One region of the Moritella sp. 28 genome, then DNA from elsewhere that is predicted to be linked to it. Evidence: predicted binding sites of a transcription regulator. Region 1 holds the regulator's gene; each other region holds the start of a gene.
The links. Region 1 encodes MetJ, which represses methionine synthesis genes. Its sites were predicted from a motif close to TAGACGTCTAGACGTCTA; they were not measured.

Region 1 (7,774 bases):
ATATTTTGTCATCGAGTGCTTCGCAATGTTCTAAAAACTCGTCCACTTTAAATGCCATTAGATCTTCTGATACCAATGACTCGAGTTTAATATCGCCAAGATCCATCTCATAGCCCGCTTCACGGCTTAGAATAAGCAGTTTGCGCTGTACGTCCTTACCCGATAAATCTTCACGAGGGTCAGGTTCCGTTAGCCCTTGATGCCAAGCTTGTTCCACTAATTCCGAGAACGCAATTTTACCATCATATTGTTGAAACAACCAAGATAAGGTACCAGAGAAAATACCGCTAACAGCTGTCACTTGATCACCACTGTGTTGCAGCATATCCATAGATGATTGGATCGGTAACCCTGCGCCAACCGTGGCGTTGTATAACCAATAGCTTTCATTATCACTAAAGCTCTGCTTAACCCGATTATAAAATTCACTGCTCGCCGCGCCAGCGAATTTATTTGCTGAAATCAGATGGAAACCGTGTTGGGCAAATTCAGGATAATAATAGCTGATAGCTTCACTGGCGGTAATATCGATAATCACCAGTTCATCAAACGGGTGCAATGCGAGATTAGATAATAACTGTTCCCATACAAACGATTCGGGTTGGAAGTCATCAAGTACCGTCGCAGCATCCAGACCATTGAAGTCTAATACCCCGCCCTGAGAGCCATATACACCGCATAAACACAGTTCGACATTTTGTTGTTCGGGTACTTTATGCATTTGCTCCGCAAACAGAGATAGCCAACCAGCACCGATATTTCCTTTACCAAACAGCACCACACCAATGCGTCTTGGCTGCTTAAATAACGCCGTATGTAACTCTTTCAATAACGGCTCTAACACCACTTTCTGCAGAACGGCACAGATACTTAAATGGTTTTCACCTGTCTGTACAAATGTCAGATTATGCTCTGAAATTAATTGATAAAACTGATGTGATTGCAACGCATTATCGGTTACACCAGAACCCACTAGCGCCACCATACAAAAACCACTCACATGCTCAATGGCTTTTACATTAGATTGCTGCTGTTTATATGTTGCTAATGCAGTAAGTGCAAACTCAACAATTTCAGCGGTATAACCAAATCTAACCATATAATCCGTCGGACGGCGTTTGATACAGATAGGAGAGAGTTGCTGCTGTGCTAACAATGCAATTAACTGATTATATTGTTGCTGGTAATCTGCATCATGATTAAACTCAACATCCACTAAATGTAGATCATCAATCGAGGTGACAATTTTAGCCCCTTTACCTTTTGGTAAACGACGGTGGATCTGAGTTGACCCCTCATCAGGGGTATAACTGCAACGTAACTGCACATGCTGTTTACTCTCGACAACAGGTTGTAATGTACGCGCATGTAATACGGGAGAGCCTAAACGCGCGAGCTCAGCCGCTTCATAAAGTGATAATTTAGTTTGCAGTTCAGCATCTTTTACACGACGTGGGTCGGCACTAAATACCCCCGCAACATCGCTCCAAATAGTGGTTTGATCAGCATCTACTAATGCAGCTAACAAGGTCGCAGAATAATCAGAGCCATTTCGCCCCAATGTCACAGTACGCTGTTGTGTATCTGCAGCAATAAAACCGGTCACGACAACGCGATTAGTCAGGGTCGCTAAACACGAGTCTAATTTTTGGCGAGACACCATTTCATCAACCACAGGTTGCGCGGCTAATTCAGTTGTTAAAAACAAGCGAGAATCTAAATCATTAGCTGGTAGTTCGCTTTGACTCAGTAAAGCTGCTAATAATCGTGCGGACCACACCTCACCATGCGCTAAAATTTGGTTTTTAGCATACACATCAAGGGTAGTTTCTAATAAATGGCCTATAGTATGAATATCATCTTGCAATGCAGAAGTGAGTTGTGTGCATAAGGCACCTTCTAATAGTTCTGTAACTAACTTAGTTTGATACTCGCATGTCGCAATAAGACGTTCCGATGCAGCTTGATCACCGTCTTCGGCTAATTGTAATAATTCTAATAATTGATTGGTGGTCTTGCCCGCTGCAGAAACGACAATAAGATCGCGTGCTTTGGTGTGTTGGCTAATTATCGTCAATACTCGACGATAACAGGTAGCATCAGCTAAACTACTGCCACCAAATTTATGAATACTGCGCTTAATTGCGTCCATGCGTTCTCCCGAACTTAATATCGAATTAATATATTTCCAGTAACTCAAAACATACACTATTAGGCTACAACAGGTCAATAGACGTCTAGAGCTCTTTACATACTGATTGCCAATAATCAAATTCAAAGGTAGACTTATTACTTATTCATAAATAATAATTTACGCAAAGGTCAAAAATGACGAAGTGGAACGGCGAGTATATTAGCCCCTATGCAGAGCATGGGAAAAAGAGTGAACAGGTTAAAAAAATTACTGTTTCAATTCCTTTGAAAGTATTAAAAGTACTGACAGATGAAAGAACTCGCCGTCAGATTAATAATCAACGACATGCAACCAACAGTGAGTTGTTGTGTGAGGCATTTTTACATGCTTACACAGGTCAACCATTACCTGCCGATGAAGATTTAACAAAAGACAAACCAGACAGTATCCCTGAAGAAGCTCGGGCACAAATGTTAGCGCTGGGTATCAATATCGATGATTATTTAGAACAAGATGATTAGTCACTAACTAACGAATGCTAAATAAAGAACGTCTGAAAATAAAACAGGCCCACCTTTTATAAAACAGGCCCCAATTATAGGAGCCTGTTTTGATTTAACCTATATACAATGCGCTATCTAGCTCGCATTGTTGCTAATACCTTAAAGTGAAATCTAAAAACTAAAAGGAGCCGCGCGGCCTTTTTTCTTTTTCTCAACCGGTTTCGGTTCAGCTACTTTCACTTGTTTAGCTTCAGATTTTTTCTTTTTCTTCTTTTCAGGCTGCTCCCAGATACCTTCAGGGATGCTGTCGACAACAGGCTTAGCAACTGGTGTTGGTGCAATAAATTCGGGTTCAACAGCAACATCTTGCTCAACAGTATTGTTTCCTGTGAAATAGTCTTCAGTAACATCGTTTTCTGTAATATATGTTGCTACAGAATCAGACTCTAAAGCCGCAGGGTCCACAAATTCTTCTTCATCAGTAATATCGTACTCTGCAAGTTCTTCCGCAGACATGACTTGATAAGCTTCACCATTAAAACCAATGATATCGCCAAACATGATCTTTTTACGTTTGCGTGTTTCAACTTCACCATTCACATACACATAGCCGTCTGCAATATAGTTCTTCGCTTCACTGCCCGAGGTCACTAAATTTTCGATTTTTAAGATCTTATATAATTCAATCGGTTCTTCAGCGACAACAACAGGGATAACTTCAATTTCATATTCTTCAGACATGGGAACCTTAAATGTGGGCAAATAGCGAGTCTTTATACAAGTATAAGATTAGAAATGCAAACGCCAAATAAGTTAAATTAGTCATCCAAACGACAATAAAAATATCGGACATGCATATAGCAAAAGAATACCACCTAAATATAAGAGGTGGTATTCTGGATTGTAGTGATATGTCGTACAACAATTCAATGTTGATACATTAAGTTATTATAGTGGTGAATAACTATGAGTGTTCACTTCGATTTCGGCATCTTTTACAATACTCATGTCTTTAATCTGCTTTAATTTTTCGAGCAAATCGATTTTTTCATTAAAAGTGATAATGAAGAAACGCTCACCCACAGTAAGGATGTCTGCGTTATCAAATGATAACGCAGTATCAGGGTCTATCATTTCAACCAAAATAGATCCTGTTAACATCCCTGATTCTCCATTGTCCAATGCTTGCATTTCCTGCCCTGCGTATAAAGTCGCTATATCACTATTCTCTTCAGAGAATGTGTATGACGTAGGACTTACCGGAGAAAATTTGAAGCCACTACTTTCAATGACGATATTATCATTTATGTTTGACGGAGACGGTACCGTAGAAAGCGTTAATTCGTTTTTATTATAGGTAATTATATTCGCATTAGATAATGAGCTACATAAAAGTAATGTAAATATAAACATGTGTGCTAATTTTATTCTCATCATATATCCCTTAGTGGCCATAAATACGAATAGCAACATTATTAAGTGCGCCATTTTCTATATTATTACTTAGTGTGATTTTCTGTATGCACTTAGTTTCATCTGGCTTTCCATGTTCAGTACAGTTATTAAGGGCTTCTTCGTCATGAAACATGCGGTCCCCCAGTCCACCCATCTGAGGCAGAACTTTGTAGTAGGTGAAATCACCTCTATTCGTATCTGTCACTTTGATGGTCCAATTACCTTCCGAGCTTTCACCGAAAAATGCATGACTGAGTAATACCGTATTATCGAATTTTGCATTAGTCTCAGTGACTAGGCTTCTTGGTGTAAATATCATGGAATGTGTTCCGGATGGAGATATAACCTCAATGGCTATATCGCTATTACGCGCATGATTTATCCCTACTTTTAATTGCACTGCTTCAATCGTCATCTGTTGTACTATATATACTTTCTTTTTAACACCACTATTACCTTCTGGTATGGTAGAGCTTGACAGGTCGTTTGGATTAACAAAAGCAGTCTCTTTTAATTCAGGTAATAAGGTATAATTATTTGCTGCCATTTGAACTGCCGCAGTAGCATCAAGTAAGCCAAATCCGTACCAGTTATGAAAGTGATAGCCAGCCTTATTTGTTACCCAACCAGGCTCTGCTACGAACTTAGTATCTTCGCCTTCATTCGTAATTGTTATAGGTGTAAAGTCCTTATCAATTTTCTTTGCAGTCTTAGCCATAATATAGCGTACATCTCGCCAAGTCAGCTCAGTATTAACGCCAAATATTAATGCCGCTACGCCTGACGCAACGGGTGCGGCTCCAGATGTACCACCGAATGATCCTGTGTAATTGCAGTTTTCCTTAATAGATGGATAACCGTTTTCACAACCAGTTGTGTCTGTCGTAACCTCACCGACTGATGCCGATGCAAATACCGCAGCGCCTACAGATGAATAAGGATATAAAGGATGTAATGGATCATTCTGTATCCCTGAAATTAGAGTGTTATAAAAACTCGAGTTATTGACACTTACACCCGCATTATTCGCTGTTAATTCAGGTTTAGATTTATCTGCTGCATATTCACTATAATTTATGAATTTAAAATCACGGGTATAAACACTTTTAAATGAATTTCCTGCAGCTTTTATAAGTAAAACACCACATCCATCATTATTTTTTTTAGTGGCGCTTTTAAGGAGAGCCTCTCTCGCACGAAAAGGTATTGTGTTGGAAGACCTTAATTCCCCCCAATAATGACCATAGCTTTGGTTTATCACTAATGCATCTAGAGACCGTGAGCCTCCATGACTCTCAATCCAACTTTTTTGAGTTTGTACCTTAGTCCAGTTCAGACCAAATAGCTTTGCTGAAGGAGCGACACCTCGTCCACCGATACCATTAAATCCCGTTTCAGCAATAAGACCCGCAGCGGATGTACCATGATCACCACGCCCTTTTTTATCTGGTTCAGAGGTGGGGTCATTATTTTTAGTTAAAAAATTCCATGATTTACCAGTCAGTATATTGTCTTTAAGATCTTCATGACCAATATCTAACCCTGAATCTACAACAGCGACGTTGACACCGTCTCCGGTGACACCTTGTTGATGTAAAAGACCAATATTAATATCTCGATGAGGGGTACCAGACGATAATGCATCTTCTCCTGTATTATTTAAATGCCATTGTTGGGCATATAAAGGATCAGATTGCGATTGCTCATCAGCGATTTGCGTCATGAAGGTTATATTGGTTTTTGTAGAGCTCATACCGTCAGAAACAACGATTGGAAGAGTGATTGCTTTAGAGTAATTCAGAGTGTTTTTATATGTAAATTGACCACTTGGATCTATTGAAAATTCAATATAACTAGGCTTATCGAAAGTGTTTTCAATAGAGAAATTTAATTTATCGCCCTCTTTATCTGTTGCCTTTATTTGATTATTAATTGTTTGACCGGAAGATGAAAATTCCGTATTCCCTTCTATTACAGGTGCTGTATTGTGTCTTTGATTAACCACAAATGTAAACGTTGCTGTATCGCGATTAACATCATCGGTAACCGATACCGTTACCTCATCACGGCCATGAAAATAACCTGCTGGCGCATACGTTAATCTTCCTGATGGTGTTAAACTCGCCGTGCCGTGTATGCTCGGATTTGTTATCGACCATTTAAGGTTTTTTATACCTGCCAGATTCAGATTGGCAGTATAGCTTTCTCCCTGATTCAACGTTATTGTTTTATCTGAGATTGAAATAAACGTCTTTTCTTTTTGTATCACCTCAAAAGTAATAATCGCAGTAACGGGGTTTACATCATCGGTAACCGATACCGTTATCGTATCAGTCCCAAAAAAGTCAGATTTCGGCGCATACGCTAATCTTCCTGATGGTGTTAACGTCGCCAAGCCATGTATGCTCTGATTTGTTATCGACCATTTAAAATCTTTTGTCTCTGTCGTATTGAGGTCTCCACTATAACGCTCCCCCTGATTCAACGTTATTGTTTTATCTGAAATTGAAATAAACGTCTTTTCTTTTTGTATCACCTCAAAAGTAATAATCGCAGTAACGGGGTTTACATCATCGGTAACCGATACCGATACCGTTATCGTATCAGTCCCAAAAAAGTCAGATTTCGGCGCATACGCTAATCTTCCTGATGGTGTTAGCGTCGCCAAGCCATGTATGCTCTGATTTGTTATCGACCATTTAAAATCTTTTGTCTCTGTCGTATTGAGGTCTCCACTATAACGCTCCCCCTGATTCAACGTTATTGTTTTATCTGAAATTGAAATAAACGTCTTTTCTTTTTGTATCACCTCAAAAGTAATAATCGCAGTAACGGGGTTTACATCATCGGTAACCGATACCGATACCGTTATCGTATCAGTCCCAAAAAAGTCAGATTTCGGCGCATACGCTAATCTTCCTGATGGTGTTAGCGTCGCCAAGCCATGTATGCTCTGATTTGTTATCGACCATTTAAAATCTTTTGTCTCTGTCGTATTGAGGTCTCCACTATAACGCTCCCCCTGATTCAACGTTATTGTTTTATCTGAAATTGAAATAGTCCCATTGTTTGAACTTGAGTGAGTACCATTGTCTACAGTGGTAGTTCCATTGTTTGAACTTGAGTGAGTACCACTGTCTACAGTGGTTGACTCATCTGAACCGCATGCGGTTAATAACATTGGAAAACAAAAAACTAAACTTTTGATTAATTTATTCAAAAAACTCTCCATAATTCAATATATAACAAGACATTTAGAATTTTACACTTTTATTATCTACAAGAGAAACACCGACTTACATTCGCTTATAACTTTAAAATAAAAAATAATAACGTATAAAAATAATATTGACGTGGCTATGACATAGGTTTGAAGAGAATTGTTATTAGGAGGATATTCTATAAATACAGATGTAATTGATATGTGCAACTAACACAACAAGCTTGACTAACCTGTTACGCTTAAGAATAACAGCACGGAATATCCGTGCTGAATAAAGCTATTACATAGTTACAGCATGTAATTCTCTGGTAAATCGATACGCGATACACCCGTTTCAACTGCCGCTAATGCAACAGCACGTGCAACACGTGGTAATAAACGAGGATCCATTGGCTTTGGAATAATGTACTCTTTACCAAACTCTAACGATGTCGCACCAGACGCAGCTAATACTGACTG
Region 2 (7,774 bases), 1.2 Mb from region 1:
CTAAAATACGTGCCAACATTAATGCCATTTCAACTAATAATGATTTGGTGCGTAATCCGTGTAATGATTTAGTTAGTTCTTTAATTAGCGCATGACGGTTTTCTATTTCCTCACTAGCACCTTGCAATGCCCCAATGTGCATTGTTTTAGTATGGGTACCGGAAATGTTACATGTTAAAGTATAAATATTTTGATATTTTTCGTTAACCAAACGAATACCAAGGCCACCTTCACGGCTAGACCCTTGATATAACATAACGTAATATTTCTGTCCGCTTAAACTTTCAAAATCTAAGATGCTAATACCTTTACTTGAAACCACAGTACTCGCGTGTGTGCCAAAAGTATCATCAATAAACAGATAATGTTCGGTTAAATATTTAATTCGTTCTGTACTTGACCAGTTAGCGCATATGTAGGGCTTTAGCGGCTTTTCCATGATTCTAGGGTTGTTTTTAAATACTGGTTTTAAATTATCTCGGGAAAAAAGATCTGCCATCGCATTGACTGATTTACCGTTTTTTAACGCCCAAAAAGAGAACCTGACTTTTTTTTGTATTTTTTTAATCCCTTTTGCATTCGGGTAAATCTGATCGGCTAATTCAAAGATGTTAATTGTAGACATCGATTTTTATTCCTAGTTGGGCTGTTATTTATACTTTAAAGTGAGGTTTATTACATTGTTCAGTATTAATGTCTTACGATATTAATACCTGATATGTAGAATTTATATGGAATCTAGCGCTACATTGATTTCATTTAACCTTCCCGTTATTCAGAGTTATTATACTAAAAGTGGTATTTTTAGCTAAGTGTAATTTTGTATGTTTTTGTAAATTTGAGGTCGCCTGTGCTTAATACATCCGAAAAACAGATGGAAACTAACTTTTAGTTATGTTTTTTCACTATAGAGTAGCCGTCACAATAAATATTTATAAAAGTATGGTTACGACAATGGGTGTGACATACAAATTGATGATGTGGAGAGCAAAAGATGAGAACAAGATTAGACCGTATTAGACATGCGATTTTATTTGAGATAATTGGCCTAGTTGTGATTATGGGTATATTAAGTCAACTCGGTTTTGATCTTGGTCATGTCGGTGCTATGGGCGTATTATTCTCGGTTGTGGCGACGGGCTGGAACTATGTATACAACATTGGTTTTGATAAATACATGTTGAAAAAAATGGGTTCAGTAACGAAAACAACCCTGATCCGTATTGTACATAGCATCGGTTTTGAAGGCGGTTTACTGTTTTTAACTATCCCGTTTATAGCGTGGTTTTTAGACTTAAGCTTATGGGATGCGTTTGTGCTTGATATCGGCATGGTTGTTTTCTATTTGTTTTACGCTTATGGCTATAACTTAGCGTACGATAAGCTATTTCCAGTGCGGCCTACCGCGGGATAATGGCACTAAAGTACATTTTAAACCTGACGAGAATGATGTTTACTTCACTTATGTTAAAAACATCTTGACCAAAATATGTAGAACGCTTAGTGTTATAGCTGTCTGGAAGTCCAGCTGTTCGGCCATCCATGGTGATTGTTGAATATAATTATGACCACGGTTGTCGAATATGAGGGAAAAATATGTCAAATGCCAAGATAAAAAATATCACTACAGCGGCAGTGAGAGCAGGAATAAATACAGATGAGCATCATGGTGCTGTCGTTGCTCCCATTCATTTATCAAGCACTTATTCATTAAAAGGTTTTAATGATAAACGTACGTTTGACTACTCTCGTACGGGAAATCCAACCAGAGCAACATTCGCACAAGCCGTTGCTGATTTGGAGCAAGGTAGCGTAGGTATTGTTACCAGTACTGGTATGTCAGCTGTGCATCTTCTATGTCAATTGTTGTCCACTGATGACTTAGTGGTTATTCCTCATGATTGTTATGGCGGTAGTTTCCGTTTATTTACTCATTTAGCTAAACGTGGTCAATTTAAACTCATTGTTGTTGACCAGAATGATCAAGCCGCATTGGCCCAAGCGTTAGTTGGAAAACCTAAGTTGGTGCTACTGGAAAGCCCAAGCAATCCATTGCTACGCTTAGTCGATATTGAGACTGTTACTAAAGCGTGTCACGAGGTTGGTGCCTTGGTTGCGGTTGATAACACTTTCCTTTCTCCTGCATTACAACAACCGTTAGGACTCGGTGCAGATATTGTTTTTCACTCTACGACTAAATACATTAATGGCCACAGTGATGTGGTTGGTGGTGTTTTAGTGACTAAAGAACAAGCCCTTGGTGAAGAGCTAGCTTGGTGGGCAAACTGTATTGGTATTACAGGTAGCGCTTTTGATAGCTTTTTAGCGTTACGAGGGCTAAAAACGTTACCTATTCGGATGAAACAACACCAAGAAAATGCTTTGCAAGTGGCGAGTTTTTTAAAATCTCATCATGCTATTGATACCGTGTATTTTCCTGGTTTTGAAGATCATCCTGGTCATGATATCGCTAAAAAGCAGCAGGCGGGTTTTGGCGCGATGCTCAGTTTTAATGTTAAAGGTGGCGAAGCGGCAGTGAAAAAATTATTTGCTAATCTAGAGTTGTTTACGTTAGCGCAGTCATTAGGTGGCGTAGAAAGTCTTATTTCTCATCCTGCAACCATGACTCATGCTGGTATGGAAGAAAGCGCTCGTCTTGTTGCTGGTATTACAAATTCGCTAGTAAGAATTTCTGTTGGTATTGAAGATATAGATGATATTTTAGCTGACTTAGCAAATGGTTTAGCTAAGAGTCAACAATAGTAGATAGTAGATAGTAGATAGTAGATAGTAGATAGGGTGATAACAATCACTCTATCTTATTGTGGGTCGTGCTGGATAGAAAATAGGATATAATGCCTACCTCTTATCTTTATAATAGAAACCCGCATGACACAACCAACCACCATGACCTTCTTTGAACGCTTTGAAACAGATATTCTTAGCGGTAAAAAAACCATTACCATTCGTGATGCATCTGAAAATAACTATGTCCCGGGTTCGATAGTGACTGTTTCTACGTTAGAAGGTGGACGTGAGTTTTGCCAACTATCTATTATCTCAGTAGAGCCTATTTTATTTACCGCGTTATCTGATTTTCATGCCGAGCAAGAAAACATGACATTAGCTGTGCTGAAAGCTGTGATCCAAGATATTTACCCGGGCATTGAACAGTTATATGTGGTGTCTTATAAGCTTGTTGCAAAGTCAGCTTTCGATGCAGACGCGGTGCCGATGACGTAAGCACCACCCCATTGGTGTTGTACTTGGTATACCGACATAATAAATTCCTTTTAATGATGAGATCTTACACTAATCTGCTGGTTTTATATTATCTATTGATACTTAAAATCGCGTTGATTATTACTGCTGAACAAGGATAATAGCGCTCTTTATCTGATATAGAATTTAGTTTAATGCGCCTTGATAAATTTGTTTGTAAAAGTACTGAGTTAAGCCGAAACGAAGCAACTTCGATGATAAGTGCTGGTTGTGTCGAGGTTAATAACGCAGTCATTTGTGATGTGACAACGCAGGTGCATGAAAACAATTATATTAGTTTAAATGGTAAGGCGCTGATAGCAAGAGCGTCCCGCTATATCCTCATGCACAAACCGGCTGATACCATTTGCTCTAATATCGATGAAGCTTACCCGTCATTATTTAATTATATCGATGTCGCTAACGCATCCGAATTACATGTAGCAGGGCGCTTAGATGCCGATACGACGGGGCTAGTACTGGTCACTGATGATGGGCGTTGGTCATTTAATATCATTACCCCAACCAAGCATTGTCAAAAGGTCTATCGTGTAGGCTTATCTCGACCGATTAGCGATGATGTTGCGGTTAAATTTGCTTATGGTGTGCAATTACAAGGCGAGCAGCAATTAACACGTCCGGCTATTTTAGAGGTTGTATCACCGAAAGAAGTATTATTGACAATTACCGAAGGTAAATTTCATCAAGTGAAGCGCATGTTTGCAGCTGTAGGGAATCGGGTGGTGAGCTTACACCGCGAAAAAATAGGTGCGATACAGTTGGATGTAGAAGTTGGGCTGTGGCGTTATTTAACCGATGATGAAGTGAATTCATTTACCTGTTGATGTCCTAACGTCTAGATAAATAAGCCTAAAGCGTTGCAGCTGGGACGATGACGAACGCCATTTTAGCTATGTCATTGCTCACTCTGAATATGATTTAGAGTATTATGTTTCAAATCAAACAATCAATAGAGTAAAGTTGATATGATTGGTACAATTAAAGCGTAAATATCTTTTATGCGATGGTATTAAGGCTTTTCTCTGTGTACACCGAACAATTTATGATGTTGCTGGCGGTATTTGAGCGCGCAGCACTGATGCTCATGGCATTATTTTTTTTAACACGCACCAATTTATTCCAACATATTGTTATCAAAACCCGACGACACCCCGTTGAAACAGCCCTCATCTCGATACTTTTCATTCTATTTGCTGTCTTTAGTAACTACACGGGTGTCAATGTTGAAGGGTCTCTTATCAATGTGCGCATTATTGCCGTCTTATCTGGTGGGATCATTTTTGGTCCTTGGGTGGCTATTCCTGCGGGCATTATTTCAGGTTTACACCGCTATATTATCGACATGGACGGACCAACATCATTAGCTTGTTTAATTTCCAGTACGATTGCGGGATTATTAGCAACTTGGATCCATTTTCGATGCCACAAAAAATCTTACGCAAAATGGGGCATTATTGTCGGTATGCTCTGCGAAACTTTAACCATGATTTTAATTGTGACCCTATCTGAAGATAAGGAACTCGCGTACACGATTGTTGAACACATTAGCGTGCCGATGATCGGTGGTGCTGTATGTATTGGGCTTATTATCAAATTGGTTCAAGATTTAGATGACGAAAAAGATTTAATCGCCGCTAAACAAGCAAAACTTGCCCTCGATATCGCCAATAAAACATTACCTTATTTTCGCAATAATCACCGCGACTCATTGATCAAAGTATGCAGTATTATTCGTAAAGAAACGAATGCAGACGCCGTCGCCATTACCGATGTAAAAGACGTATTGGCTTATGTTGGTGTTGGTCAAAAAAACTATTTGGATACTTACCACAAGATCAGTGAAATGACCCAGCAGGCGGTTAATACGGGCGAACAAATAATTAGTAATAATCTTAATGTACACGGCTTTCATTCGCTGTTAATTATCCCATTGTGGGAAAGCGGCGTAGTTAGCGGTACGTTTAAAATATTCTATCGCCAACCACACCGTATTCGACCGTCATTACGTGAAATGACCATCGGCTTATCGCAATTGATCTCCACTCAAATGGAAGTTTCACGTCTTGAGCAGTTGAAAACCATGACGAGTAAAGCAGAGCTTTCTGCATTACAAAGTAAAATTAACCCACACTTTTTGTTCAATACTTTGAATGCTATTTCCACGCTAGTACGTATTAATCCCGATAAAGCCCGTCAATTGATTGCCAATTTAGCCGATTTTCTACGTTATAACCTAGAACGTAATAATGACTTGATCGATATCCAAGAAGAATTACAACAAGTAAGGGATTATGTCGCTATTGAGCAAGCTCGATTTGGTGACAAGCTCGAAGTTATATTTGATGTTGATGATGTGCACCCAACTATTCCTTGTTTATTGATTCAACCCTTGGTAGAGAATGCAATTCAGCATGGAATTCAACCTTCTTGCCAGCCCGGTAAAGTCAATATTTCGGTAAAGCGAGATGCGCAGCGCTTCAAAATCACTATTCAAAATACTGGGATGGGAATTAGCCAGCACGTTATTGATAAGCTCTATAACGGCACGATGGAAAGCCATCATATTGGTTTAATGAATGTGCATCAGCGGATCTTATTATTATATGGTGAGGGTTTGTATATTAAACGTCTTGGGCAAGGTACTGAAATCGTATTTTACGTCAACGAATTGAAATAAAAGGTAACTGCATGTTGAAAGCCCTGATCGTCGAAGATGAATATTTAGCAAGGGAAGAGCTGACGTATTTAATTGAACGCTATAGTAATATCGAGATTCTTGCTACCTTTTATGATGGTTTAGAAGCCTTTAAGTATCTGCAAACTAATAAGGTCGATATCGCTTTCTTAGACATTAATGTACCATCAATTGATGGTATGTTACTCGCACGTAATATCCATCAATTTTCTGAAAAACCGCATATTGTGTTTACCACCGCTTATAAAGAATTTGCAGTGGATGCATTTGAACTAGAGGCCTTTGATTACTTATTAAAACCACTGAATGAAAAGCGTATTATTGGGCTATTAGCCAAGTTAGAAGCAACTCACCAATGCCAAGCCATCCAGCCTGAAGACGTCAGAGCTAAAACGATTAATTTGATTAAGGATAACCGTATTTTCGTTACCGCCATCGATGATATTTATTATGCGGTGGCTAATGAGAAGGTGACTAATGTGTTTACTAAAGAGGATGCTTTTATTGTCCCTTTTACCATGAGCGAATTAATTAATCGTTTACCTGAACAGCGCTTTTTTCGCTGTCATCGTTCTTACTGTGTAAACATAGATAAAATTCAGGAGATCATCCCTTGGCTGAATTGTACCTATCAACTCAAAGTACGTGACATCGGCAGTGAAATACCTGTCAGTCGCAGTAATATAAAAGAATTTCGTGAATTAATGAAATTGTAATTCATACCGTTATATTGCACTTCATACCGTACTTATTGCATCTCATTTTTTATTGTTTTCCGCCTATTGTTATCTCCTGCGGACCCCGTATTTTAGTGGCTTAACAAGGTGATCAATACTGTCGCCTTCATGCTTTTCAATTCGTTGGAGATTTACCTATGACGACTCAAATATCAAACCGAGATCGACTATTTACCTTGCTTGGCACTATCATCACCCAATTTGCGTTAGGGTCGGTGTATACGTGGAGTTTATTTAATTCACAATTGGCAGACAAGTTATCTGTGCCGGTTAGCCGCGTGGCTTTTTCTTTTGGTATTTTAAGTTTATCGTTAGCCATAGCATCATCATTATCAGGCAAACTGCAAGAACGTTTCGGTGTGCGTAAAGTGACTATTTGCGCGGGTTTATTACTGGGTGCGAGCTTATCGCTAACCGCCTATGCTTCGAACCTGATCTTGCTGTATGTATTCGCAGGTTTGTTAGTGGGCTTTGCCGATGGTACAGGTTACCTGATGACTCTATCTAATTGTGTGAAACTCTTTCCCGAGCGTAAAGGTTTGGTCTCTGCGTGTGCCATTGGTGCATACGGTTTAGGCAGTCTTGGTTTTAAATATATTAATATGTATTTCTTAACCAATAGTGGATTAGAAAGTACCTTTAATACTTGGGGGCTAATTGCCATGGTTATGGTTATTATTGGTGGTCTAATGATGAAAGACGCACCCAAGCAAGAACCACAAATGGCAGCTGCAACGCCTGTTCGTGATTACACCCTCGGAGAGGCTGTGAAAAGCTCACAGTTTTGGATGCTGGCATTGGTGTTTTTAACAGTTTGCATGAGTGGTTTGTATGTTATTGGTGTCGCTAAAGATATCGGCGAGGGTTATGAGCATTTACCTATGGCGGTTGCTGCCAGTTCGGTTGCGATTATTGCTATTGCTAATCTAAGTGGTCGTTTAGTACTAGGGGTGCTTTCAGATAGTGTTAGTCGTATTAAAGTGATCGCAATTGCACTGTTTATCTGCTTAGCTGGCGTATCTGCATTACTTTTTGCTGAGCAAAGTATGTTCAGTTTCTA
Region 3 (7,774 bases), 870 kb from region 1:
TTGCTAAAAAGCAAAGATAAGCATTCGCTGCTTAGCTTTGATTTTTAATCAGAAAGAAAAAATACTCCATCTTCCTTACAGAAGAAAGATGGTATCCCGTACGAGATTTGAACTCGTGTTACCGCCGTGAAAGGGCGGTGTCCTAGGCCTCTAGACGAACGGGACACTATTTACTTTCTACGTTTGGATTTCATCCCAAACGTTGTCTTATTTTCATAAGACTGTCTTTAACGTTTCTATTCAAGCAATTTGTGTGGGCACTTACAAAAACTAACAACTTTACGTAAGGAGGTGATCCAGCCCCAGGTTCCCCTAGGGCTACCTTGTTACGACTTCACCCCAGTCATGAACCACACCGTGGTCATCGCCCTCCCGAAGGTTAAGCTAATGACTTCTGGTGCAGCCCACTCCCATGGTGTGACGGGCGGTGTGTACAAGGCCCGGGAACGTATTCACCGTGACATTCTGATTCACGATTACTAGCGATTCCGACTTCATGGGGTCGAGTTGCAGACCCCAATCCGGACTACGACGCACTTTATGGGATTCGCTTACCATTGCTGGTTTGCAGCCCTTTGTATGCGCCATTGTAGCACGTGTGTAGCCCTACTCGTAAGGGCCATGATGACTTGACGTCGTCCCCACCTTCCTCCGGTTTATCACCGGCAGTCTCCTTAGAGTTCCCACCATTACGTGCTGGCAAATAAGGATAAGGGTTGCGCTCGTTGCGGGACTTAACCCAACATTTCACAACACGAGCTGACGACAGCCATGCAGCACCTGTCTCATAGTTCCCGAAGGCACCAATTCATCTCTGAAAAGTTCTATGGATGTCAAGAGTAGGTAAGGTTCTTCGCGTTGCATCGAATTAAACCACATGCTCCACCGCTTGTGCGGGCCCCCGTCAATTCATTTGAGTTTTAACCTTGCGGCCGTACTCCCCAGGCGGTCTACTTAATGCGTTAGCTTAAGAGCCCAGTTCTCAAGGAACCAAACTCCGAGTAGACATCGTTTACGGCGTGGACTACCGGGGTATCTAATCCCGTTTGCTACCCACGCTTTCGCATCTGAGCGTCAGTTACTTGCCAGGTGGCCGCCTTCGCCACTGGTATTCCTTCAGATCTCTACGCATTTCACCGCTACACCTGAAATTCTACCACCCTCTCAAGAACTCTAGTTTGCCAGTTCGAAATGCAGTTCCCAGGTTGAGCCCGGGGCTTTCACATCTCGCTTAACAAACCGCCTGCATGCGCTTTACGCCCAGTAATTCCGATTAACGCTTGCACCCTCCGTATTACCGCGGCTGCTGGCACGGAGTTAGCCGGTGCTTCTTCTGCGAGTAACGTCACAGCAGTAGAGTATTAATCTACTGCCTTTCCTCCTCGCTGAAAGTACTTTACAACCCTAAGGCCTTCTTCATACACGCGGTATGGCTGCATCAGGGTTTCCCCCATTGTGCAATATTCCCCACTGCTGCCTCCCGTAGGAGTCTGGACCGTGTCTCAGTTCCAGTGTGGCTGATCATCCTCTCAGACCAGCTAGGGATCGTCGCCTTGGTGAGCTCTTACCTCACCAACAAGCTAATCCCACTTGGGCTCATCTAGTCGCGAGAGCTTTCAAGAAGAGGCCCCCTTTCACCCGTAGGTCGTATGCGGTATTAGCAGTCGTTTCCAACTGTTGTCCCCCTCGACTAGGCAGATTCCCAAGCATTACTCACCCGTCCGCCGCTCGACGCCAGAATAGCAAGCTATTCTTCGTTTCCGCTCGACTTGCATGTGTTAAGCCTACCGCCAGCGTTCAATCTGAGCCATGATCAAACTCTTCAATTAAAAGTTTTTTGACTAATCAACGATGTTGATTAAGTCGGCTCAATGAATTCTGTACTTCAACAACAAACCGAGGTTTGTTGTTTATAAAACCAAATCTTTCGATTTAATTTAATGTTCACAATTACATTGATATAATTTTTGGTCATTATATCTCTGCAAGTGCTCACACAGATTGCTTGAATAAATTGTTAAAGAACATACTGAGCGGCTGCTGCCGTGTCAGTGGGGTGGATTATAGAGAACTACGTTTTATTGGCAAGACTTTTCCTTAAAAAAAACGCAACTGCTCAAATAACAACCAATAAGTGTCGATTTAGTCGTTAACTATCGTTTTAGCCGCAGATAATAGGTCTATAAACACAGCATCTGCTGCTTCTGCACCTTTTTCACATAGCACTTTACCCGTCGACACCAAATAATTGGCTTTGAGCTGTGATTTTTGACCAGCCTGAATATCAGATAGTTTATCACCCACTAAATACGAGTTAGCAAAATCAATATCTAGATCTTTACCTGCACTATCTAACATCCCTGTATTTGGCTTACGACATAAACAATCTTGCTTATAATCACCAATACCTTTTTCGGGATGATGAGGACAATAATAAATACCATCAAGATCGACACCCCGATCGGCAAGTGACCAATCCATCCATTCCGTGAGCGTCATAAATTCATCTTCAGTATAATAACCTCGTGCAATACCAGACTGATTTGTTATTACAACTAATAGATAACCATGCGCCTTCAATAATTGCATTGCTTCAATGCTGCCATCAATGAATTCAAAATCATCAATTTTTGAAACATAACCTTTATCTTTATTAATCACACCATCACGGTCTAAGAACACAGCTGCAGTTGCCACTATTATTACCTTTATTATCAATCATTCTAATTGCACATTATTTCACGTCATAAAAATTACGCAATCCATACCTTTTACATGTAAATGTAAACCTAAGCAATTAAAACTACCTCAATAGAAATAAAACACAGTTTAGCCATCTAGATGTAAAAAAGGCCATTGACTTTGGGCAACTAAATAACTAGCATATGTATCCAGTTGTTACTCATAAATGAAGAATTAATATCTAATCTTATATATCAATTTTTACTTTTCGTTTTAGGCGTTGAAATGATTAAATTAACAAATATAAATAAAATATTTGAAACTACAGACAAACCTGTTTATGCCTTGAAAGACGTTAACCTAAACGTCGAAAAAGGTGAGATATTCGGTGTTATAGGTTCATCAGGTGCGGGTAAAAGTACCCTTATTCGTTGTGTAAACTTACTTGAAACTCCAACATCGGGATCAATTCAGCTTGATGGCGTTGAACTAACTCAACTAAATAAAGCAGAACTATGTACTGCACGACGCCAAATCGGCATGATATTTCAACATTTCAATTTATTATCGTCTCGAACTGTATTTGATAATGTAGCATTACCGCTGGAATTAGCAGGTATTGATAAAGCCGAGATCAATAGCAAAATTACACCACTGCTTGAGTTAGTTGGCTTATCAACAAAACATAAAGCTTACCCTTCGGAATTAAGTGGCGGTCAAAAACAGCGTGTGGCGATTGCGCGTGCATTAGCTTCAGAACCTAAAGTACTGCTGTGCGATGAAGCAACATCAGCACTAGACCCGAGTACAACAAAATCAATTTTAGAACTATTAAAAAATATTAATGCACGACTAGGCCTGACGATTCTACTTATCACGCACGAAATGGAAGTGGTTAAAAATATCTGCCATAAAGTTGCGATCATTGATAAAGGCGAATTGATTGAACAAAATACGGTAGCGAAGTTCTTTGCTAATCCAGAAACAGAATTAGCACAAATATTTATTGAAGCAACGATAAACCTAGAAATTCCTGATGAGTATAAACAACGATTATCGTTAAATAGGAAAGAAAACTCAACGCCATTAGTACGTCTTGGCTTCACTGGTAACAGTGTTGACTCAGCCGTTATTTCAGAAGTAAGTCGTACATTAAATGTTGATGTGAATATTTTAAGTGCCGATATTGAATTTGCCGGCGGCATCAAGTTCGGTTATATGCTTGCCGAACTTATTGGTAATAAAGAAAACACTCTTGCAGCCAAAGCATTTTTCCAACAACACGCAGTTAATGTAGAGGTTATCGGTTATGTCGACTGATCAAATGATTAATTTACTTTTTACCGCAACGATTGAAACACTCGTGATGGTCGGTATTGCCGCTGCAATTGCATGTTTACTGGGTATGCCAACAGGCATCCTATTGCATGTAACAAAAACCAACGGTATTTTAGAAAATAAAAAATTAAATAATGTATTAAGTGTGATTGTAAATGTAGGTCGTTCAGTACCTTTCATTATTTTACTTGTTGCAATCATTCCTTTTACACGCCTGATTGTCGGCTCATCAATCGGCACTGGCGCAATGATCGTTCCACTAACAGTTGCTTCAATCCCTTTTATTGCTCGATTAATTGAAGGTGCATTATTAGATGTGCCAGCAGGGCTAGTCGAAGCAGCGCAAACAATGGGCGCGACACCACTACAAATTATAATGAAAGTGTTAATCCCAGAAGCAATGCCAGGAATTATTAATAGCATCACAATCACGTTAGTAACACTTGTAAACTACTCAGCAATGGCGGGTACTGTCGGCGGCGGCGGCCTAGGCGATGTTGGTATTCAGCATGGTTACATTGGCTTTAACCCTACTATTATTCTAATTACAGTAATCTTACTGGTGATCATCGTACAAGTTATTCAATCAGTCGGTGAACGCTTAATAAGTAAAGTCGACCACAGATAATAAATTTTAACAACTCAAGGAAATATTAATCATGGAATTTTCACTAAAGAAATTAGTATCAGTAACAGCAATTGCATCAAGTGCGTTATTAAGTGCATGTAGTGGCGACAAAGACTCAACAGTATTAAAAGTGGGCGCAATGGCTGGCCCTGAAGCGGAAGTCATTGAGATTGCAAAGAAAATTGCTAAAGAGAAATACGATCTAGACATTGAAATAGTCACCTTTACGGATTATGTAACACCAAACCGAGCACTTGAAGAAGGCAGTATTGATGTAAATGCTTTCCAACATAAACCTTATCTAGATGCACAAATCGAACAACGTGGTTACGATATTACAGCAGTAGCAAACACATTTGTTTATCCAATTGCGGCATACTCAGCATCAATCAAGCGTGTTGACGAGCTTAAAGAAGGTAATAAAATTGCAGTACCAAATGATCCAACTAACCTAGGGCGCTCATTATTATTACTTGAGCAACAAGGTATCATCGCACTTAAAGCTGGCGCGGGTATTAAAGCTACAGAATTAGACATTACTGCGAATCCATTTGGTGTTGAGATTATAAAATTAGAAGCTGCGCTATTAGCGCGTAACTTACAAGACGTAACAATAGCGGTTATCAACACCACATTTGCAACTAAGATTGGTTTATCGCCAACTAAAGACGGCATCTTCGTGGAAAATAAAGAATCTCCATACGTAAATTTAATTGTTGCTCGTAACGACAATAAAGATTCAGAGAAAGTAAAACAATTCATCGCGGCATTCCAAACTCAAGAAGTGTATGACGAAGCTAAAAAACTATTTAACAATTCAATCGTAAAGGGCTGGTAATCAGCTGTTACGCAAACGACCTGTGCGATAACAGGTCTAAATAGTTATAATAAGGTGTGGTTGGTAACAAAATTTATTCTGTATTATTTTTGATATCAATCACATTTTCTACCAAGCTTAGTGAATAGCTCATCATCAGAGATTCATTAAATGCCCAACTCTTTATTGAACAACGCATCTCTGTGGCCTTCTATAACCACAAGCATAATGATTTTCCTTTCTGTACCGGTAATGGCCTCTCTCTCTGGTGATACAGATGAACGCAATAATCTTTCGTCTTCGCCCCTAATCAACTTACCGAACAATGAAATAAATTCATTTTCGATTAATTGGCAATGGACTGATAGCAAAGGAAAGAGCTTAAAGATAAAATCATTTTTTGATACCGATATTGTTGAAACATCATTATTAGACAGTTATAAATTGTCCTTTTCATTGAGTTATCCAATCAAAGCGATTCATACCTACTTAACGCCAAGACTCGAATTTGCTATCGACCGTATTAATTTCTACACTCCAAATGATCAAGAAAAAATAAAAGACATACAATACGCATTTACCAATAAAGACAAAAGTAATGCCTCACAATTATTTTGGCAGGCCTACAATCAATATCAAAACGATGCCTTTTATCACTTAAAAATAACCCCTTGCGTGCATCCAGATGATGAAGATTTACCTTGCGTTAGACCGAATTATTCTCAACTTTTTTATGAGTATAGGGCATACCTAAAAGATATTGCGACACAACTTGCCAACCAGCAGTCAGTTAACTCAGCTGTCAAAAATGCACAGCATTGGGTTTATGCTATCCCAGACAGAGAAGAGCATAAGAATAGTTTCTTCTCTCCAATTAGCGTCTTAAAAAGCAATGAAGCAGACAGTGATGAAAAAGCCCTATTATTAGCGACACTGATTAGTCAACTCGCACCTGAATATGAACTTTTCATGCTTTATCCATCAGACAGTATTGGTAGTGTGTCACCCGTATGGCTAACCATTGATAGTAAAAGCGGCATAAAAGGCCAACAAATCATAATTAATCAAAATCAATATACTGTCATATTAGGGTCAAAAGTAAAATTAGATAAAATATTATCGTCTGACACAGAATTGATTAGTGAATCATTATATTGACCACAATATTTGTATTTTAGTAATAAAAATCCTTGAAAATAGAATAATATATGAAAATAATATAACTCGATATGGCTGGTTAATAGACTATCGGCTTAAACATTCACATTAATTTCATATTTAAAAGGATAAAAATAATGAAAAAAATACTGACGGCTATTACGCTATCACTCGCCTCTTTTGTCGCTTTAAGCCATAACCTCACGTTGGGAGATAATGTTCCCCAAGTTACAATCAAAGATAAAGGTTATGTTGCTCTAGTCGAAGGTGAATTCGAATACCGCCAGTGGTCTACTGCCGAGTTACATAATAAGGTTATTTTAATTCAGCATATTGCAGGGCGCACATCAGCTAAGGAATTAAATGAGCCAATGATTGATGCATTGAAAAAATCTGATTTCCCATTCGAGAAATACAATACTGCTACGCTAGTTAATTTAGACGAAGCGATTTGGGGTACTGGTGCGATAGTCGCGAGTCAATTGAGATCAAACAAAGAAGAATTTCCCGATGCAATCTTTGTTCTTGATGAAGACGGTGATATTCGTAATAAGTGGGGTCTAACAGAAAAAAGTTCTGCGATCATTTTATTAGATCAAGCAGGCAAGATTTTATATGTTAAAGACGGTGAGATGAATCCAACAGAGATCGAGACTGTGATTGGTCTTATCAATGCCTATATATAATATTAATATCTAAATAGCCTTCAAAACCTTAGATATACCATACGAAGGACGAGTAGAAGTAGACTTTTTATTACCGAACTCGTCCAAATAACTTTAAAATATAAACTAGTATAAAAATATCCTCGCTAGCCAGCAATTTTACATATCAAAACAATACATTCAGGCCTATATCAGGTATAAATAAAGCTTATTACCCTTAATCTGAATACACGGCTAGGTTTTGCTATGTCTGGAAATGATACCAGTATAAATAAAGTTGAATCGAATATTTTAAACAGTATTCAACAATTAAGAAAAGTCTCTAAAGATAGAGGCATTGACGGTATGTTAACAGTAAACAAGCACACCACATTTGAACACAGAGCAATCCAACGTGTTAATCAAGAACAAATAAAACAACAACAAAATTTAGAAAGCATTGTCGTTCGCGCCAATAATTTTTGTGACGATGTCACCAGCGAAGTG
Region 4 (7,774 bases), 730 kb from region 1:
TCACATTACGCTTCGCCCCCGAAGCATCAGGCAGTGGTATTACCCATATCGAAGGTGCGCTTGATGGTATGTATGGCATTCGCTGGCGTCGCTTATTGCCGGTTAAATTTATCGCAGGTACATTAGCTATTGGCTCAGGTATGATTTTTGGTCGTGCAGGTCCATCGATTCAAATCGGTGGCACGATTGGGCGTATGTTTGCAGATACAGCAAAGCGTTATACCAACGCTACTCATATCCTTGTTGCTGCAGGTGCCGCGGCTGGACTAGCAGCCGCATTTAATGCACCACTTGCCGGAATTTTATTTGTTATCGAAGAAATGCGTCCACACTTTCGCTACAATATGACATCGATAAAATGTGTGACTCTCGCAGCAGCTGTTGCCACTATTGTCATGCGTGCTTTTCATGGTCAAGAAGCCGTTATGCCTGTCATGCATTTTGATGTGCCACCGCTTACATCACTTTGGCTATTTCTTTTATTAGGATCCATTTTTGGTGTTATTGGCGTGTACTTCAACCGTTGGATTATAAACAGTACAAAATTATTAAAACGTAAACAGAATAATAAAATGCACCGTATTATTCTTACCGGTGTATTCTTTGGTAGCCTGTTCGCCCTATTACAATCATTCGAACCTGACATGGCTGGTAACGGCAGAGATTTAATGGTTAGGATGATTCAAGAACCAAGTACTTGGGCTATTTTAGTCGGCTTATTTGTTATCCGCCTATTCGGTACTATCGCTTGTTTTGCTTCGGGCGCACCTGGTGGTGTATTTACCCCGATGTTAACGCTAGGCACTTTATTTGGTCTTGCTTATGGCGTTATTGCAGCCGAGCTATTTCCCAGCTTCGTAGCAGAACCAACGGTATACGCAATAGCTGGGATGGGCGCATTATTTGCCGCGACAGTGAGAGCGCCAGTGACAGGTATTGTATTAGTGGTTGAAATGACGGATAGCTATGAATTGATTCTGCCTTTACTCATCACTTGTCTTGGCGCTACGCTTGTCGCACAAGCTCTTGGTGGTAAGCCTCTTTATGCCGAATTATTAAAACTATCGTTACCTAAAGAACCCACTGTAGAAGATAACGAGATAACAACAACACGCCCTACTACAACTTAATGCCATATTTTAGCTAGAAACAAAAAAGCACCCTACTAGGTGCTTTTTTCGTGATATTTACAAAGCCTCTAACGGCTTAGAATATCCATTTCAAACCAAATAGAAAGTCACTTGTTAGACGTTCTTCCGGCATATTTTTATACTCAACCGTTGTATGATTATACTCAGCAAAGAGACTTGCTGTTGGCATTAACTCGTAGTTAGCACGAAAGACCCACTGCGTGTAATTTTCAGTGTCACCAAATGCAAGGATTTCAGGGCTGAAATGGAATTTAGCTTCTACACTAAACTCTTGAGTTAAACGTAAGCCACCTAAACCGCCAAATGCTAATGCATAACCATCACCATTATCGTTATCCATTCTTACGGCTTTCGCGCCAAGTTCAAAGAATGTTGAACCAACATCTTGAAATGCATAAAGGCCCGTATCTGCGGTATAACCATTGTCGATAGTCTGTAGGAAGTCACCTTTTAGCTTTAGCGCTTCTTTCATTTCAAGATCATAGCCCAAAATAATATTATCGTTATTGAAGGCAAGTGAGATGTTTGATGCTGAACTGCTAAAGCTAGCCAGTAACCCGGCAGTGATAACTAATGATTTTTTCAATGACACTTTATTATTCCCAATGGCAAGAGTGGTAGTTACATTTAATGATAGTGATCGAATAATTTCTCTCATTGAAAAAATCCCGTCACTTCATACTTTTAATACTTTCGTCCTATGCTACTTCATATTGACTATTTATTACATATATATACAAAAATTCTCTTTAAATAGTACTTTTAAACATATTTGCAAAATTAATATGATCCAAGGACTATCTTAATACAGGCAAACTAGTTTAGAATAGCCGTCTAGATGTTAAAACTTCTACACATATGAACGTACATTACGTCGGTTGTGTTTAAATTAAGAGAGAATTAAAACTATGGCTAAACACTTGTTTACCTCTGAGTCAGTATCAGAAGGTCACCCTGATAAAATTGCAGACCAAATCTCCGATGCTGTACTTGATGCAATCATCGCTCAAGACCCAAAAGCACGCGTAGCCTGCGAGACTTATGTTAAAACAGGTATGGTTATGGTTGGTGGTGAAGTAACGACTGACGCTTGGGTTGATATCGAAGAAATCACCCGTAAAACAGTACGTGAAATCGGTTACATCAACTCAGAAATGGGTTTTGACGCCGACTCTTGTGCCGTATTAAACACAATTGGTAAACAATCTCCAGACATCAACCAAGGTGTTGACCGTGATGATCCACTAGAGCAAGGCGCTGGTGACCAAGGTTTAATGTTTGGTTATGCAAACAATGAAACTGAAGAATTAATGCCAGCTCCGATTACGTATTCACACAAGCTGGTTAAACGCCAAGCTGAAGTACGTAAAAGTGGTACGCTTCCTTGGTTACGCCCAGATGCAAAAAGCCAAATCACATTTGCTTATGATGATGGCAAAATTGTTGGTATCGATGCAGTTGTGCTTTCAACTCAACACTCTGAAGATATCAAACAAGCAGATTTAGTAGAAGCTGTGATGGAAACAATCATCAAGCCAGTACTACCCGAGCAATGGTTAACTAAAGAAACTAAATTCTTCATTAACCCAACTGGTCGTTTCGTTATCGGTGGTCCAGTAGGTGACTGTGGTTTAACAGGCCGTAAAATCATCGTTGATACATACGGCGGTATGGCGCGTCACGGTGGTGGTGCATTCTCTGGTAAAGATCCATCAAAAGTTGACCGTAGTGCAGCATACGCAGCACGTTATGTAGCTAAAAATATCGTAGCAGCAGGTCTTGCTGACCGTTGTGAAATACAAGTTTCTTACGCGATCGGTGTTGCAGAACCAACGTCAATCTCTGTTGAAACATTCGGTACAGGTAAAGTAAGCGAAGAACTACTTGTTAAACTTGTTCGTGAACATTTCGAATTACGTCCACACGGTTTAATCGAAATGTTAGATCTTAAGCGCCCTATTTATCAAAATACAGCTGCTTATGGTCACTTCGGTCGTAGAGAATTCTCTTGGGAAGCAACAGACAAAGCTGAAATCCTACGTGATGCAGCAGGTCTTTAGTCAACATTAGTTTTTAGCTAACGGTTGATTATAAAGAGGCGCTTTTGGTAACATAACCAGAGCGCCTTTTTTATAAATGATTTTGTAGATAATACTATGCTTAATGATTTACTCCTGCAACAAAATGTCAGCTCACATACCGTAGAACAATTAGTTTTAGATAAAATAGAAACCTGCTATCAACAAGCTGAGTTAAAGTTAAATAAAACATTCCCCCGACCAAGCATTAATTTCAAACAACGTGGTAAAGCAGCAGGTAGCGCTCGATTACAAATTAATGAATTACGTTTTAACTCTATCTTGTTACAAGAAAACCAACAGCATTTCATCGCACACACAGTGCCACATGAAGTTGCACACCTATTGGTTTATCAAATTTATGGGCGCACTAAACCCCACGGTAAAGAATGGCAACAAATCATGAATCAAATATTTGATCTCGCAGCCAAAACTACGCACCAATATGATGTTTCAACTGTGAAAGGCAAAACTTTTACCTATGCTTGTCACTGTACAGAACACTTATTAACAATTCGTCGCCATAATAAGATAGTCCGTGATAGCGTCAAATATATTTGTCGTTCTTGCAAACAAAGTTTAATCATAAAACATTTAATAACAATGGATTAACTTAAAACTGTAGATGTGACAACTTGTTTGATAATTATCTAAAAAATTAACGTATATAGGTGTATTTATCTAAATTCATCAGATAAAATAACTCAATACATACCATTGTGATAGGGAACTAGGTTATGACTCAAACGTTAGATACTGCAAGATCTACCGATTATGAAATGGAAAAACTGATAGCTGCAGTTTTAAAGCGTAACAAAAATCAAGCGGAACAAATCGCCCGAACTCTTGATCTGAGTGCTTTATCTATCTCTCAACGTATTTTCATGGCAAAGTCCGGTGTGTTAAAAGAAAAAATGCTTACGGATTCAGATATCGCAGTACGTTACGCCGCTTCTCGCGCAGAATAACCACTTAGATGCCTAGAGAGCAGTTGCTATCTTCTGCTCTTTTTTATATCTAAACCCCCTCTCTAGTTCAACAGTCAAACTTCTTTATATTACACTCACCTCTAACAATATTATTCATAGTCAACACTCCGTTAATTAAGATTATTTTACTATTCTATCGTCTATTCTAAGTTGTGCTACAATGCTGAATTATTACATTGGAGCAGTCTGTAATGTTAAAACAATTCGGTACTATAGTTATATCAACCACCTTATTATTCCCTTCTTTTTCTAATGCTTCGAACGATGGAAATCAAACAAATCAATCCTTTAGTAAAGCCAAAAAAATGCTTGAACGGCAGGTATATACCGATGTACCTAGACTGACGATCTATTGCCAGGCTGATTTCAATAGCAAAAAGAAGATCACCGACCATAATGGTTTTACATCACAAAAACATGTGAAACGCCAGGCAAAAATTGAATGGGAACACGTCGTCCCAGCGGAGAACTTTGGCCGTAATTTCAGTGAATGGCTAGAAGGTAATAGTGCGTGTGTGAATAGTAAAGGTAAGAGCTTTAAGGGTCGTCGCTGCGCCGAAAAAGTAAATATAGCTTACCGTTATATGCAGGCGGATATGTACAACTTGTATCCCGCGATTGGCGCTGTTAATGCACTACGCAGTAATTACAATTTTGCTTCACAAGTAACAACGGAAAAGAATCAATTCGGCAGCTGCCCAATCAAAATAAAAAATAAAACGGTACAGCCGCCTGATTATGCCAAAGGCCAGATTGCCCGCGCTTACTTATATATGGAAGCCGCTTATCCAGTCTACAACATAGGTAGACAAAAACGTGAACTGCAAGCATGGGATAAGCAATACCCTGTTACAGCCACTGAATGTCAACGTACGCAACTTATTGAGAGCTTGCAAGGTAATGAAAATCGCGTTGTTAAATCAGCCTGTTTAGAACGTGGTATTTGGTAACCTGATTTATTGATTTGGCACACAGGCAGCAAGATTCAGTTGTAACCAATCAATGAAGTTTCGCTGTAAAACATCAGACTGGCCATCTTTCCCTAACAGAGTATTGCCTTGTTCTAATAAAGTGTCACCTTGGCTTAATAACATATAGTAATGACCTGAACGTTTAAAGCCAAACGGCGCGACTAAATTACCACGTTGCAAATCATCCATGACTAAGGGGTATGAGCCTATTGCCGCCCCTAAGTTATCAACCACCGCTTGTAAACAGAAATAGAAATGTGCGAATGTTTGTTCGCTTTTCACCTTCAGACTTTGTACTTTAAGAGATGATACAGCGCTACCTTGTAACCAATTATCCCAAGCCTGCGGCCGAGTCTGGCTATGTAATAATTTAATCTTACCAGCGTCATTCTGTACCTGTTGCCAATATTCAGGAGAAAAGACAGGGCCAACCCACTCTTCAACTAAGGGGGTCTGTTGGTAGTCATGCAATAGTGGAAAGTCATCTCGTCGTATCGCCAACGACAAACCATTACTGCCGAGTATCACAGGACCACCAGCTGTTGATAATCGTACATCGGCATCGACATTCTCTTGATAAAAATCACTCAAACGAGGCATTAACCAACGCATTGTTAATGTTGGCTCACACGATACCTCTAAGTGTGTATGCGTAACTTGAGTAACATGCTGAACACCCGCTTCCAAGGCATTAAATGCTTGCTCTGTATATCCAGATAATAGTTTACCAGCAGGCGTTAATTTCACATTTCGCCCTTCACGATAAAACAGATTTATCGCTAAGTGCGTTTCTAATGTTTTAATCTGCTTACTCACCGCACCATGGGTAATACACAGCTTGTTAGCAGCTTTACTATAACTTTCGAGCGCTGCTGCCACATGAAAAACATGGAATGCTTTTAAATGCCTCATTGGTGATTTTTTCTCACATATAAATTGAAATCTATTCGATTATAGCGAAGCTGTAATTCAGCTACAATGAACACCTATCAATAATTATGAATCATAAATGGAATCGTTATGGAAATATTTAGCCTGGCTATATTAGGCATATTAATCGTTATCAGTCCGGGGGCTGACTTTGTTTTAGTGTTAAAAACCAGTATTAATGATGGGCGTAAAGCCGGTATTTTTACCGCGCTAGGTCTTAGCCTCGCAATCTGCGTGCACATCAGTTATTCAATGTTTGGTATTAGCTATTTAATCTCACAGAATGAATTTCTATATAACATGATCCGCTACGCAGGTGCAGGTTATTTAATCTACCTTGGTATCAAAGGTATTTACTCGGCAAACAGTCCATTAAATACCACTTCGGCAGAACAACGTAAAAATAAAAATTGGCAATATCTAGCTCAAGGCTTTCTGTGTAATGTCTTAAACCCTAAAACAATGTTGTTTTTCTTAAGTGTGTTTAGCCAAGTCATCTCACCAGACTCAAATGACAATACCTACGCCTTCATCTACGGTTTTTATATGATTGCCCTACATGGAATATGGTTTGCCATCGTCGCGATATTATTTACTTCAGCGGCATTACAGACACGATTATTACGTGTTAGAAAACGATTGAATCAAGTATGTGGGATTGGGCTTGTGAGTTTTGGCGCATTACTCGCACTGAAGTAATCGCAAATAAATAATATTAGCCTCGACTACAGGACTGAGGCTATTTTATTCAGAGCTAACAATTTTATTCATACAAATACGGCGTATGCAGTTCCATGTAAACCTCTGGCGCAGCTAGCGCTGTAAAACCAAATTTTTGATATAAACCATGGGCGTCACTGGTGGCTAACACCATGCGTCTGAGTCCCTGTAAATCAGGGTGTTCTAATATAGTCGCCATGAGTAATTTACTTAATCCTTTACCTTGATGCGACTCGAGTACAAACACGTCAGATAAATAGGCAAAGGTTGCTTTATCTGTGATCATCCGCGCAAACCCCACTTGTTCACCACTTTGGGTAAACACACCAAAGCATAATGAGTTTTCTAGCGAACGCTGCAACGTGGCCATCGGAATTCCTTTCGCCCAATATGACTCTGAAATAAATCCGTGTATGACATCTACATCCATATCTGCAAAATTAGCACTTATTTTATAATCTTCATCCATGGTTCTTACTCCCCTTCACTGTATCAATAAATAACTGCTCGCATACTTAAATCATATTTCATCAGTGTTATCCACTTGATAATAATGAATTTAACATCATTAACTCTCTATTTTTTAATATAAGATGAAGGCTAGGTCAAGAAGTATCAATTAAGTGGTATTAAGCTGTCATCGTTTATTGGAGAAGGGATATGTTCCAAAGTTTTGAGAAATATAATTTGAGTCATCACGCTTTATTTAAATATAAAGAAATAATAATATTTTGTATTATCTCATCTGTGTCATCTATTTTAATGGCCGAAGCAGTTAAAACTGTCAACCCTGTAACCTCGACATTTATTACCTTTAGCCTCACAGCATTAATATTCATCCTGTTAAATATCAATAGTTTCCGACAAATTATAATGGCAAGCTTTCAACAACGACTAACCCTGTTACAGATAAACCTCACTACATTGGCAAATAC

Region 2: a site for MetJ is predicted at 1,510-1,527, ahead of metB (cystathionine gamma-synthase). Genes of this name have one in related genera too.
Region 3: a site for MetJ is predicted at 2,831-2,848, ahead of metN (methionine ABC transporter ATP-binding protein MetN). Genes of this name have one in related genera too.
Region 4: a site for MetJ is predicted at 1,979-1,996, ahead of metK (methionine adenosyltransferase). Genes of this name have one in related genera too.

What each region holds. Positions count from the first base shown of each region.
Region 1 covers NZ_CP056121.1:134,928-142,701, reverse strand. Annotated here, with positions in the region: gene HWV02_RS00620 (bifunctional aspartate kinase/homoserine dehydrogenase II) at 1-2,152, opposite strand, end outside; gene metJ (met regulon transcriptional regulator MetJ) at 2,329-2,655, shown strand; gene HWV02_RS00610 (RNA-binding S4 domain-containing protein) at 2,809-3,378, opposite strand; gene HWV02_RS00605 (hypothetical protein) at 3,586-4,074, opposite strand; gene HWV02_RS00600 (Ig-like domain-containing protein) at 4,082-7,312, opposite strand; gene HWV02_RS00595 (malic enzyme-like NAD(P)-binding protein) at 7,604-7,774, opposite strand, start outside.
Region 2 covers NZ_CP056121.1:4,022,790-4,030,563, reverse strand. Annotated here, with positions in the region: gene HWV02_RS17760 (VirK/YbjX family protein) at 1-625, opposite strand, end outside; gene HWV02_RS17755 (PACE efflux transporter) at 995-1,414, shown strand; gene metB (cystathionine gamma-synthase) at 1,597-2,763, shown strand; gene yqfB (N(4)-acetylcytidine aminohydrolase) at 2,890-3,243, shown strand; gene HWV02_RS17740 (pseudouridine synthase) at 3,417-4,106, shown strand; gene HWV02_RS17735 (LytS/YhcK type 5TM receptor domain-containing protein) at 4,328-5,959, shown strand; gene HWV02_RS17730 (LytTR family DNA-binding domain-containing protein) at 5,971-6,693, shown strand; gene HWV02_RS17725 (OFA family MFS transporter) at 6,852-7,774, shown strand, end outside.
Region 3 covers NZ_CP056121.1:4,359,704-4,367,477, forward strand. Annotated here, with positions in the region: tRNA gene HWV02_RS19305 (tRNA-Glu) at 90-165, opposite strand; rRNA gene HWV02_RS19310 (16S ribosomal RNA) at 285-1,829, opposite strand; gene gmhB (D-glycero-beta-D-manno-heptose 1,7-bisphosphate 7-phosphatase) at 2,143-2,697, opposite strand; gene metN (methionine ABC transporter ATP-binding protein MetN) at 2,968-4,002, shown strand; gene HWV02_RS19325 (methionine ABC transporter permease) at 3,992-4,648, shown strand; gene metQ (methionine ABC transporter substrate-binding lipoprotein MetQ) at 4,680-5,486, shown strand; gene HWV02_RS19335 (hypothetical protein) at 5,637-6,623, shown strand; gene HWV02_RS19340 (YtfJ family protein) at 6,761-7,309, shown strand; gene HWV02_RS19345 (TIGR03899 family protein) at 7,535-7,774, shown strand, end outside.
Region 4 covers NZ_CP056121.1:866,754-874,527, reverse strand. Annotated here, with positions in the region: gene clcA (H(+)/Cl(-) exchange transporter ClcA) at 1-1,130, shown strand, start outside; gene HWV02_RS04015 (YfaZ family outer membrane protein) at 1,207-1,809, opposite strand; gene metK (methionine adenosyltransferase) at 2,060-3,211, shown strand; gene HWV02_RS04005 (SprT family zinc-dependent metalloprotease) at 3,308-3,841, shown strand; gene HWV02_RS04000 (hypothetical protein) at 3,967-4,197, shown strand; gene HWV02_RS03995 (endonuclease I family protein) at 4,410-5,168, shown strand; gene HWV02_RS03990 (LysR family transcriptional regulator) at 5,175-6,101, opposite strand; gene HWV02_RS03985 (LysE family translocator) at 6,210-6,818, shown strand; gene HWV02_RS03980 (GNAT family N-acetyltransferase) at 6,883-7,308, opposite strand; gene HWV02_RS03975 (DMT family transporter) at 7,500-7,774, shown strand, end outside.